DNA from 3 places in the Chryseobacterium sp. RU33C genome. Region 2 is predicted to be linked to each of the others. Evidence: riboswitches for the same ligand, from Rfam matches in the RefSeq annotation. Region 2 holds a riboswitch; each other region holds the start of a gene.

Region 1 (4,221 bases), on a different contig from region 2:
TTGCAGTGGATGCACTTAAAAATGTACAGCGAAGAAATTATAATGCGGATGATTCCCGAAGAGAGAATACGGCGGAACATTCCTGGCAGATTATCATTCTTGCCCAGATCCTTTATCCGTATGCTAAAAACCGTGCAGATATTGATTTATTAAGGGTGATAAGAATGCTTTCCATTCATGATCTTGTGGAGATTGAAGCGGGAGATACTTTTATTTTTGATGAAAAAGCAATGGTAGGAAAATTTGAAAGAGAGAAAGCTTCAGCCCAAAAAATCTTTGGAATTCTGGATGAGCCTTTACGTACAGAATTTTTTAACCTGTGGCTTGAGTTTGAAGAAGAGACAACACCGGATGCTATTTTTGCCTGCGGGATCGACAGGATTATGCCGTTTATTTTAAATTCCCATACTACAGGAAAGAGCTGGACGGAAGCAGGAGTAACAGAAAAACAAATCCGAAATATGCTTGAAAATGCTATTAGCAGAGCATCGGATGAAATGGGAGAGGCTTTTGAACTTCTTTTAAACAGAAGTCTGGAAACGGAAAAGGTTTTGAAATAATAAAAAAAAAGACACTGTCCGGTTATTGATTGGGCAGTGTCTTTTTTTATGGATATCTCATGAATTTTTATGAGGCCAGCAATAAATAGTTATCAGGGTTTAATAAAACTCCCTGCTGCGAATAAAATCCAGCCATACTGTTCCATACATAAAACCTCATTTCAAAATTCCTGTAAGTAGTTTCCAGTTTAAATTTCACCTGTTTTCCGTCTTTGGACCACACCGGGTTTTTCACGGTAATTATTGTATTACCGGTTTCTTTTCCATCTACATATTCGAATAATCTCAGTTGAAGAGTCTGTGTTTTTTTCATAGGCTCCGTGAATTGTACCACTATATTGTTGAGATCAGCTTTTTCAAAATCTTTGTTATTGGCATTCACAACGGATGGCTGAGAAATTTTGTTTCCTATTTTCTTCGTCCATTTTAATAATGGGACATATAATTTTTCCAGCTTCTTGTCCTTTTTATAAAGCTCTGCAACCTTTTCAGAAAACAGGTTCTGTGCAATAAATCCACGTCGGATATTCACTTTGTGATAGATCGCAGAAAGGCTGTCTGTTTTTTCCTTTGGAAATTTTTCTTTGATAAATAAATCGTAAACAGCCCATGTCATATATTCATTGAATGAACTGATACCCGGATATCCTGACTTCTTATCCCATTTCGCCAGACTGAAGCTTTCCGTTATCTCCTTTGAATACTGATCTGAAACAGGATTAACATAACCATGATCTATTTCTGAAAATACGGTGTGATTATCCAGAAGTCTTCGGGCAATATTATTTTTTAAATTTCCAAGTATAAGATCTTGTCCGATATCAGGGAAGTCAACGGTTAATGAACTGTTGATGTCTCTATGGCAATTCTGTCCGCCTACCAGAGGAGAAATGGCGATAACATATTTCTTATCTCCTTCATTGGCTGGTCTTGCTGCTATTTTATCCAAAAAAGCATAGGTGTCATTGATGTAATAATACTCTTTGTAGTTCGAGATGATGGTATTATAAAACTGCTGATGATTTTTATAAAAGGTTCTATAATTCGATTTCTTCACAAAATCATTAATTAGTTCCAGGTTTTCATCTACTTCTTTGGGACCAAATGAATTGAATGGGAAATCTCTTTTAAGTAAACCACTTTCATCAAAAGAAAATGCATAGAAATCGGTTCGAAAACCTAAGAATTTTTTCCAGTCTTTTCTGGAATAGTTTACTTTTTTTAATAGGGGATGATCTTTTACAGGCTCAAAATAAGACATGATTTCATCATAATACGGAGGGATTTTCTGAACGTCATATGGATCTGTTTTACCGTATTCTGTGAGTGCTAAAATGATATTTCCCAATTCATAACTTTCCGGGAGTTCAATTTTGACGTCTTTTTGTGCTGTTAGTGATACTGAAAGGATGAGTGTAATGATTAAAATAATTTTTTTCATGTAATATTAGTTCTTCTATAGTTTTAGGAAAAGGGTAAAAAATTTCCTGAGGCCTAAATTAAAGAAAACCTGAATGAATTCCAATCATTATCGTCAATACGTAAATAGATTGTTTTGAATGGAAAAATTTCGGGCGGCCTTTGGCCGCCCGAAATTTATTTATAGTATTTGAATTGGTTTTTTGAATTCATCGATGGCTACAAAAGTAAAATCACCTACAATAGCTTTTTCTCTTTCATAGGAATACATCTGTTCAGTGTAAATTTCAACATTCACTTTCATACTGGTTTTTCCCACGTATGAAACTTTCCCGATCAGTTCCACAATGGTTCCGGCAGGAATAGGTTTTTTAAAATCAATCTTATCACTGCTTACGGTTACCACTCTTTTTCTGGCAAAACGGGTTGCTGTGATAAAAGCTACTTCATCCATCAGCTGCATTGCTGTACCCCCGAAAAGAGTATCATAATGATTGGTAGTGTTAGGGAAAACCGCTTTAAAGATTCTGGTTTCGGATGCTTCAATTCTTTCTTCTGTAGTCATATATCATTATTAATTAAAGCGATAAGAAATGATTGGAAACAACAGAATAATGACAGGAACTTACAGAATTCCTGAAACAATCCATCAGATCAATACAACTTCAAATCGCGAAAGTTACATGTTTAAGAAAAAGGCAGGTCTCCTGACTTGTAACATCATTTATCTCCTTCCCATGCCTCGCACAGTGGATCTTTGATAAAGACTTCAGTTACTTACAGTTGCGCGACAGTCCGTGATTTTCACACGGTTCCCTTTTAATCTGCAGTGATGCAGAACCAATTTCTGTGATGAATAAGCGTAAAAACTTTTCGAATGCAAAAATAATGAATTTATTCCGGATTATGATAAATAATCTGGCTGATTACTCTTCCTTTCTTAATTGTCCACAGGGTAGTATATCTGTTTTCTCCTGAACCATTGATCATATAAAGAAAAATATTATCATTGTCAAGAGATGTTACTCCTACGTTCTCAAAATCCATGGTAGGCTGGAACATATTTTTGATAGCTTCTCTTACAAAAACAGATCCTCTTCCGGGCTGCTGCACTCTGATGGATTTGATTTCGGTCATTCCTTCAGGAAGGTCATTTCCAATTCCCCACGGTTTTACTTTATCAATGGTAAGAATCTTTCCATCCGCATCTTTTTCCTTTTTACGGTATCCTGCATTGGAAGGATAAATATCAATCACCACTTTGCTTCTTTGGGCAGTAGGGATTTTAGAATCCGAATTGTCGGTGAAAATAAGGGATCTTCCATTTTTAGATTTAGATGGAGTATAGGCGGGAAGCTGGTCCACATATGCAATACGCCCTTTATTCACCATACCTTCTTTATCAAGAGTTTCATACCGTACAAAAGGCTTATCGTCATCCTGTTTTTCCGGATATTTGATCCAGATCCATTCTGTTTCTCCCGGAGCCGGTTTTACATAAACAAATACATCTCCTTTGCGCATACGGATCTTGTCTACAATTTTTCGGTAATCGTCTTTATGTACACGTACGTTAGCATATCCTTCCTCAGCTTTTACCACTCCAAAAGGAACTTTTGTCTGTGCCTTTACAAAGGTTATAGATAAGATACTGATAGCGGATAAATAGAATGCTTTGTTTATGAAAGTCATCATGAAATTTTTTTGATCTTCCAAATATATAAATTAAATGCTTTTCGGAAGATAATTATACCGCTGCAGTTCACTTAAATCTTGTATTTGTTTCAGATGACCGTCTGAAAGCAGAAATATACGTTCAGAAATATCCAGAACATCTTTAAAATTATGATCAGAAATAATGAAACCTTTATGTGCTGACTCCCGCAGTATATTTTTCTTTAATTCTTCAGTAACCTTTGGAGAAAGACTATGGAATGGCTCGTCCAGTAAAATAAAATGGGCTTCAGAATAAATAATCATCAGGGTTTCAATAATTCTCTGTTCACCTTTAGAAAGGTTTTTAGGTTTTTCATGGAGGAAAGGCTGTATGAATTCTGAAGTAAAAAGTAGTTCAGTATTCTTTTGATTGCAAAAAAGAGGAATCAGGTTTTTGATTTTTACATACTTGGGTAAAAAGAGATCCTGTGGTAAGTAAGCAATTCTGTTTTTTCTATCGGAAATGGTTTTCAAAATGGTATGATCATATCTTATAAACTGTGTATTACCATGTTCAATCCCGAAG
Region 2 (4,221 bases):
GCTTTTAATTAAAATAAAGAATCTTTTAGGACAAACATGAAAAATTTCATTTTGATATTCTTCGGACTTCTTTTATTTGATTTTCTTTATGTATTTGTTTATGATCAGTTTTTAATTGGCATAAAACCTGACTTTTTGAGTTATCTATTGGCACTGATCAAGGTTCTGGCGATATCTCCGGCAGTTTTATTTAATAAATCATTGCCCTTTTATGCCATTATTCCAACTTATCAGGCGGTACTCGTATTCATTGGAAACGTTCTGATACAAACTTTTTTAGTATATAGATTTTTCTTTAAAAAGAGAAAGGTTAGCTCACAATAAAAAGCGGCGGAATCTTCGATTCCGCCGCTTTTCGTTAAAAAAATCCAATTATTGAATATCGACTACATACATCGTTCCCTTGTCTACTTTACCCGTTTTAGGTAAAATTTTGGCTTTTGGATTTCCGTTTCCATTATCCACTACTCCAAAGTCATCATCATTGAAAACAGCCAGTTTATTATTTCCTAAATAAACAATTCCCTCGAATTTATCGTGTTCGTAGCCCAGTTTTGCTACCAGATCTACGGCTAATGTTTTGGTAACAGGCTTTATTCCGGCATTGCTAATTTCATCCCATGAGCATTGCTCTAAAGATTTACCGTTAATTTTCATTCCGTCTACAGCATTTATATCAGCTCCGTTTACATCACTGGCATTGCTTAAGTTTATTCTGTATACTTTTTTTATACCTCCCTGAGAACCGAAATTTCCGTCTCTTTCAATCACCAGGAATTCATTGTTACTTAATGCGGTAATATCACACACCGAATCAGAAGCACCTCCGTCCTGTCTATATAAAAACTGTCTGGTTTGCCCTGTAATAATATCAAAAGTGACAATTCTCGTTAAAGTGGTATTGGTTGCCAATGCTTTGCTGGGGACAAGCATCATTGACTGTATTGTTCCTACCAGCGTTCTTCCATCCGGAGTGATGCAAAGTCCTTCCATTCCTCTGTTGGCTCTTCTTTTGGCTAAAACAGCAGGTAATTTTCTTGGTCCTGTATCTACCCCAATCGGGCTTATTCTCTCCATCTCCATTCCATCAGCACTGTAATGCACAATGTGCGGTCCATATTCATCGGAAACCCAGAATGTACCATCAGCAGCAGCAACAATACTTTCACCGTCCAATCCATATTTATCTGTCCCTAAAATATTGCCGGAAGCATCATAAGCAATTTCTCCAGTACTTCCCATTCCGACAGGGTTTGGAAGTCCGGTAATTGGTTGTCCGTATGGATTTTTAAGTTTAATATATTTAATTACCTCTATATTTCCGTCAGCATTGATTTTAAAATGCATAATGGTTGGGGTAAAATTAGGAGCAAGAAACTTTTTACCATTCTGGAAATCGGTATTAGGACCTCTATCCGTAATGACGTAGAATTCACCTTTTCTTGTAGGGTGAGCGGCTGCACCGGAGCCAAATCCTCCGTTTATCACATTTACTCCATTGATGGCAGCAAGTTTTGTAAATGGAAATTCCTGAGGCAGTTTGGAATAATTAATATCCTGATTAATCATTGTGGTATCGTCATCATTTTTACATGAAGCCAATACTGCCAGCACTACGGCAGACAATAGCAATTTTTTCATATTTACTTTTATGGCTGCGAAAGTATAAATTGATTGTAAACTGATCTTGAATATAATGATAATTGTTTTTTAACAATAGAACAGATAAAATAGTTTGAAAGTGAACACAAAAACAACAGATTTATAAATAAAAATTCAATAATCCGGTTGAGTAAACAATCAATATAAAAATCGACTTTTTAAGAATATCTGAAAAATAATAATTCACAAAACGGACTCACAGATTTATATGATATATTTGCAGCGTTTTAAGGCTGAACAATGTTCATTAATAGGGAATCAAGTGAGAATGATATTCAAATCTTGAGCTGTACCCGCAACTGTAAACTGTTTAAACTTAGCGCAAAAAATCCACTGGATCTTAAAATCCGGGAAGGAAGCTGTAAGATGTGAGCCAGGAGACCTGCCTTAGAATACTGACTTCAGAGAACGAACCGTTTCTACTCTGAAGATAAGTTTCGGGAATAAAACTTTAAATTAATTATATCATGAGGAAAATTTATCTTTTTTTCTTACTGCTTTGCATGCAGGTATTATCGGCCCAATTCACAGAAAACGACATTAAATTTTGGGTAGGAACCGGATCTAAAAAAGCATATTTCATTGCGGACTTTAATGACAACAGCACACCCAATTCTTATGCATGGGGATACCGTTTTGATGGTGATGGCCTTTTGATGGAAGATCTTATCAATGCAATTGTGGCAGCAGAATCCAAAATGCAGGTTGACATTCCTACAGGATATCTTTCTATTCTGAATTATAATCATCACACATCCACTACTGATGACAGCTGGATAACATGGTCTGGATCCAGTTTATCAAACATGACTTGGAACAATGGGGTAGGTTATACTCCTTTGGTGGACGGAAAATGGTATGGGGTTACATACGGCCTTGATCATTATGATATTCCTCCCTCTCCTCCCGTTCCAGCCTACAGTTCTGCATGGTTTACTCCGTCTCAGGTTACAAACTGGGTGGGAAGCGGAAGTAATAAAAGCCTAATAGTTATTGATTTCGGAACTGATAATGCTAACGGGAATGCCAATTCTTTTGTTTTTGGAATTAAATATAACGGAAGCATCACTGCTGAACAGGCGTTACAATTGATCCAGGCTCAAGCTTCCTATTTTAATTTTGCATCAGCGAATAATCAGATTACTACCCTATCATTAAATTCCTTTACCGGAAATACTTCCGGATCAGACAGCTGGAAATTGTATAAAGGAAAAGACCTATCAAGCTGGCAAGCGAAAGCCAATCTTTCTCAGATTCAACTGGGTAATAATGATTGGTTTGGATTAAGTTTTGGGCAAAGAAGACCATTTACCCCCACAGAAGCACAGCTGACTTTAGGGATTTCTTCTGTTACAAAGAAAAAATTCAGTGTTTATCCAAATCCGGCAAGTAATTTCATTCAGATTGAAACGGCTGAGAAACTGAAAGAAGTGAATATTTATTCAGCTACAGGACAGAAAATAATGACTTCTCAGGTTACTAAGATTGATGTTCATTCTTTAAACACAGGTGTTTATTTTGTGGAGATTAAAACCAATGATAGTTCCACGATACATAAGATGGTTAAGAAATAAAGAAAAGTACCTTTAAAAAGGCGCTTTTTTAATGAGGATATGTGGAAAATCACCCCGTCAAAAATTCTTTGAATTTTCGCGACCTTTCCAAAGGATGGGAATTTTTACATCTTCAGTTGGAGTTTGGCCTGGATTACAGATTCCTTGTGAATAATCAAGAATACAGTTCAAAATCCATAATTGATTCAACAAAAAAACCGCACCAGATGGGTGCGGTTTTCTTATGATATTACCATCAATTATTTTTTCTCAGTAGATCTTTGTAAAACTTCATCTACCATTCCGTAGCCTTTAGCTTCTTCAGAAGTCATCCAGTAATCTCTGTCAGATGATTTTTCTACCCACTCATATGTTTGTCCTGAGTGATGGCCGATGATTTCATAAAGCTCCTGCTTCAATTTCAACATCTCTCTCAGGTTGATCTCCATATCAGAAGCGACCCCCTGCGCACCTCCTGAAGGCTGGTGAATCATTACTCTGGAATGTTTAAGCGCAGAACGCTTTCCTTTTTCTCCGGCAACCAGTAATACAGCTCCCATGGAAGCAGCCATACCTGTACAGATAGTCGCTACATCCGGCTTGATGATCTGCATAGTGTCATAAATACCTAAACCTGCATAAACACTACCACCAGGAGAGTTGATATAGATCTGAATATCTTTTGAAGGATCAGCACTTTCTAAGAATAAAAGCTGAGCCGTAACGATGTTTGCAACCTGATCATCAATACCTGTTCCCAGGAAGATAATTCTATCCATCATCAAACGGGAGAAAACGTCCATCTGAGCAACGTTTAATCTTCTCTCTTCCATGATGTACGGAGTAAGATTCGTTGGGCCATACATTCCCATATACTGATCGGTAACCAAACCGTTGTTTCCTAAATGTTTTACAGAGAAATCTCTGAATTCTTTTTTAATGTCCATATTTCTATTATGTATTATTTTTAAAATATTCTCGAAGTTTAAATTACAATATTTATTCC
Region 3 (4,221 bases), on a different contig from region 2:
CGATGAGAGCTACCGAAATACAGGAATGTATTATAACGCCCAGTTCGATGACAGAGGAAGATACAGGGTTACTTTAGATTGGAATGACAACATGAAATTCAGAGTTCCCAGCTTAAGAAATGTAGAATATACCGCACCTTATATGCATGACGGAAGATTTTACAGCTTAGAGGCGGTACTTAATTTCTATTCAGACAATGTTGAAAATCATCCAAATCTTGATCCTCTTTTAAAACAGAATGGGCATACTGGTATTCCCATGACGGGTCAGGATAAACAGTATATTATAGCTTTTCTGAAAACACTATCAGATAAGAGTTTTATATCCAATCCAAAATTTGCAGAATAATTTATAGAAACATGAAGAAGATTATAGTAATCATAAGTTTGATCCTGTTGAGTCAGTATCAGGCGAAGACCATTAGAGACAGTGCATATATTGCCCCGGAAACCTTTAGCAGATTCAATTTTGATGATGATTGTGATGCCTGTGGCTGTGCGGCAGGAAACGGCTCTTCCGGCTTTGAATCTTTGCTGAATCCACAGTTTGTCGGAATCAAATACTTTGCCCAGCATTACAAAGCCAAAGAAAACTTATTTGTAAAAGATCTTACGCAGGATCAGTATTTTAATACCCTGCAGCTTTGGGGAAAAATTCCACTGACTAAGAAACTGAGTGTTTACGCAAGTCTGCCATTCCACTTTCATGAAAAGAAAACCATGCAGGGAGATATTAAAATCAATGGAATAGGGGATCTTAATCTGATGGGAATTTACCAGCTGATGAGTTCCAAAGATAATTTCCATCATCTGAGCGGAGGTTTGGGCTTGAAAATTCCTTTAGGGAAATTTGATGAAAAAGGAACATCCGGTGTCAATCCAAGTTTTCAGCTGGGAACCGGAAGCTGGGATTATCAGGCGGCTTTGAATTATAAATTTCAGAAAAATAAAGTTGCCGTATTGGTTAACACAGATTATACAATCAAAACAGAGAATAAGAAAAATTACCGTTTTGGAAACCAGTGGAATTATGCTGCAACAGGTTTTTATCAGGTTGCAGGAAATGAAAAGTCTGTTTTTTCTGTAAAAACGGGAGTTCAGGGAGAAGTATATGCCCAGAATAAGCAATTTGATGAAGCATTGCCTAACACTGCCGGGAGCGCTTTGTACGGAAAACTGGGATTTGAAGCTTCTTATAAAAAGCTGAGCCTGGGAAGTGAAATTATGCTTCCCATGTATACTCATCTGGCAGGAGGAGATATTGAAGCCAAATCAAGATTCAGTATTTTCCTTAATATTGGAATTTAGGGCAAACACCCTCCATAAAACCATGTTAAAGCTCCTTCGGGAGCTTTAATTGTTTATCAATCATGATTTTAATTGGGTATTAGGAATAATTATTTATCTTTGCCGGGATTTGGTGAGCCGTAAAAAGCTCTTAAAAGGGAATCCGGTGAGAATCCGGAACAGACCCGCTGCTGTAAGCTCCGCACCAAAGTTTTTGAAGAATATATCCACTGTTTTTTTAATGGGAAGGATTTCAAAAATGGAGTAAGTCAGAAGACCTGCCAGAAAATAATCGTTTGACGCTTTCGTGGAATAAAGCTTAGGACATCAATGATTCTGTGCAGTGACCGCTGTGCTTTGTCGTTGTATTCTTATACCCATTAGCGTCTTCATTACCCTAAATGAGCTAATGGCGGCAAAACTAACTACTTCTGCAATTTATAAAGCTGTTTTCACCATAATGGTGATCATATCTCAATTTTTGTCTTCTCAAACCAGGAAAAAAGACAGTCTTCAGGAAGAGACCATTAAAGGAATCAATCTATACAAAAAGAATTTTAAAGAAATCCTTCCGGCACAAACCTTACAGGGCGAGCAGCTGGAAAGATTGAACAGTCATTCTGTTGCAGATGCACTGCGGTACTTTTCAGGAGTTCAGATCAAAGATTATGGAGGATTAGGTGGTTTGAAAACCATTAATATCCGAAGTATGGGAAGTCAGCATGTAGGGGTTTTCTATGATGGAATTCAACTGGGTAATGCCCAAAACGGACTGGTGGATTTGGGAAGATATTCCTTGGATGATCTGGAAGAAATATCATTGTATAACGGACAGAAAAGTGAGATTTTCCAACCGGCAAAAGACTTCGGATCTTCAGGATCTATTTATTTACAGCCTAAAACACCTGTATTTAAAGGAAATAGGAAAACCAATCTCGTTATAAGAGCTAAAAGTGCGTCTATTGATCTTTTCAACCCTTCATTCCGATTGGAACAGAAGATTTCAGACAGGGTTTCTGCCAGCTTCAGTGGAGAATTTATGCAGAGTGACGGAATTTATAGATTTCGATATGCCAAGAAATATCCTGATGGACAGCAGGCCTATGATACCATTGCGAAAAGACAGGATTCAGACATCAAAGCAAAACGTTTTGAAACCTCTCTCAACGGAACTTTGAATAACGGAAGCTGGAATATCCGTGGTTACGGTTATATTTCAGACCGTGGAATGCCGGCACCTATTGTGAATGGCCGTTTTGGAGGAAGGGGAGCGAGACTATCTGATGAAAATTATTTCGTACAGGCCAATCTGAGAAAAAAACTGTTCCCGAAATTTGAAACCCAGCTGAAAGCAAAATTTGCTTATGATTATACCCATTTTATGGATACGGTTCGTTCGCAGTCTATTATTCATACCGATAATACCTATATCCAGCGGGAACTCTACCTTTCCTCATCCAATATCTATTCTATTACGCCCAATTGGGATATCAGCCTGAGTGGAGATTTTCAGTACAATAATCTGGATGCCAATCTGGATAACTTTTCTTATCCTACGCGTTACACAACATTGGTAGCATTGGCAACAACCTATCAGTGGAACAGGTTTAAAATTATGGGAAGCCTTTTAGGAACCTTTACATTTGAGGAAGTAAGAAAAAACAAAAGACCGGGAGATGCCAGAGAGTGGACACCTGCCGTATTTATGAGCTATCAGCCGGAGATCATTCCGGAGCTTACCCTCAGAGCATTCTATAAAAGGATTTTCCGGCTTCCAACCTTTAATGATCTCTATTATACCAATATCGGAAATACTTACCTGAAACCGGAATTTACCAATCAGTATGACGTAGGATTTACTTATCAGAAGAATTATAACAACCGTTTCTTTAAAACTTTTTATGCTAAAGTAGACGGTTACTACAATAAAGTACAGGATAAAATTGTAGCCGCTCCAAACGGAAGCATGTTCCGCTGGCTGATGATGAACCTTGGGTTGGTTGAAATCATTGGAGCAGATGTGAATGTACAGACTGAAATGCAGCTGGGAAAAGTAACCCTTCGACCTTTGCTTTCTTATACGTACCAAAGTGCAAGAGATATCAGCGATCCGGAAGATACCTTTTACCGTAATCAGATACCTTACACGCCATGGCACAGTGGGTCTTTCAGTCTGATGGCAGATTATAAAGACTGGAGTTTCAATTACAGTACAATGTATGTGGGAGAAAGATATGATGTGAATCAGGATAATATTCAATACAATTATGTGCAGCCCTGGTATACTCACGATATGTCTGTTCGGAAAAAATTCAACTGGGCCAATCATCAATTCAAAGTAAGCCTTGAGATAAATAATATTTTCAATCAATACTATGATGTGGTCATCAATTATCCGATGCCCGGAAGAAACTTTAAACTTATTCTAAACTTCACCCTATGAGAAAACTAAAATTTTATTTTTTATTTCTTGTATTAGCTTTTCTTACCTCATGCCGTACAGATGATATTATTGTCCGTCAGGAAGTGGTAGAAGGACTTCCCTCAGAAAATACATCCATAAAGGGCTTCTATATGCTGAATGAAGGGAATATGGGCAGTAATAAATGTACCCTGGATTTTTTTGATTACACCAAAGGAACTTATTACCGGAATATTTACGCAGAAATCAATCCGAATGTGGTAAAAGAACTGGGAGATGTAGGAAATGATATTAAAGTGTACGGAAGCAAACTCTATATCGTTGTCAATGTTTCCAATAAAATTGAAGTGCTGGATGCCAAAACGGCGAAACGTATTACTTCTATTCCTCTGCAGAACTGCAGATATCTAGCTTTTAAAAATGGGAAAGCTTATGCCAGCAGCTATGCCGGCCCTGTAGCCATTAATCCCAAGGCTCCTAAAGGAAAAGTAGTGGAAATTGATACCACTTCT

Evidence for each region. Region 2 has a riboswitch for cobalamin ahead of BW946_RS08345 (T9SS type A sorting domain-containing protein). Riboswitches for the same ligand answer to the same signal wherever they lie in the genome.
Region 1: linked by a shared signal. The riboswitch ahead of BW946_RS17700 (acyl-CoA thioesterase) and the one ahead of BW946_RS08345 (T9SS type A sorting domain-containing protein) in region 2 are both predicted to bind cobalamin.
Region 3: linked by a shared signal. The riboswitch ahead of BW946_RS09320 (TonB-dependent receptor plug domain-containing protein) and the one ahead of BW946_RS08345 (T9SS type A sorting domain-containing protein) in region 2 are both predicted to bind cobalamin.

The regions. Positions count from the first base shown of each region.
Region 1 is NZ_FTMT01000023.1:46,976-51,196, reverse strand. Features, by position in the region: gene BW946_RS17710 (HD domain-containing protein) at 1-560, shown strand, start outside; gene BW946_RS17705 (DUF4932 domain-containing protein) at 628-2,001, opposite strand; gene BW946_RS17700 (acyl-CoA thioesterase) at 2,161-2,544, opposite strand; cobalamin riboswitch at 2,659-2,839, opposite strand; gene BW946_RS17695 (hypothetical protein) at 2,874-3,674, opposite strand; gene BW946_RS17690 (ATP-binding cassette domain-containing protein) at 3,705-4,221, opposite strand, start outside.
Region 2 is NZ_FTMT01000007.1:115,651-119,871, forward strand. Features, by position in the region: gene tpiA (triose-phosphate isomerase) at 1-12, shown strand, start outside; gene BW946_RS08340 (esterase-like activity of phytase family protein) at 373-1,641, opposite strand; cobalamin riboswitch at 1,876-2,067, shown strand; gene BW946_RS08345 (T9SS type A sorting domain-containing protein) at 2,130-3,236, shown strand; gene clpP (ATP-dependent Clp endopeptidase proteolytic subunit ClpP) at 3,476-4,162, opposite strand.
Region 3 is NZ_FTMT01000009.1:6,504-10,724, reverse strand. Features, by position in the region: gene BW946_RS09330 (cytochrome-c peroxidase) at 1-349, shown strand, start outside; gene BW946_RS09325 (transporter) at 361-1,308, shown strand; cobalamin riboswitch at 1,402-1,588, shown strand; gene BW946_RS09320 (TonB-dependent receptor plug domain-containing protein) at 1,697-3,730, shown strand; gene BW946_RS09315 (YncE family protein) at 3,727-4,221, shown strand, end outside.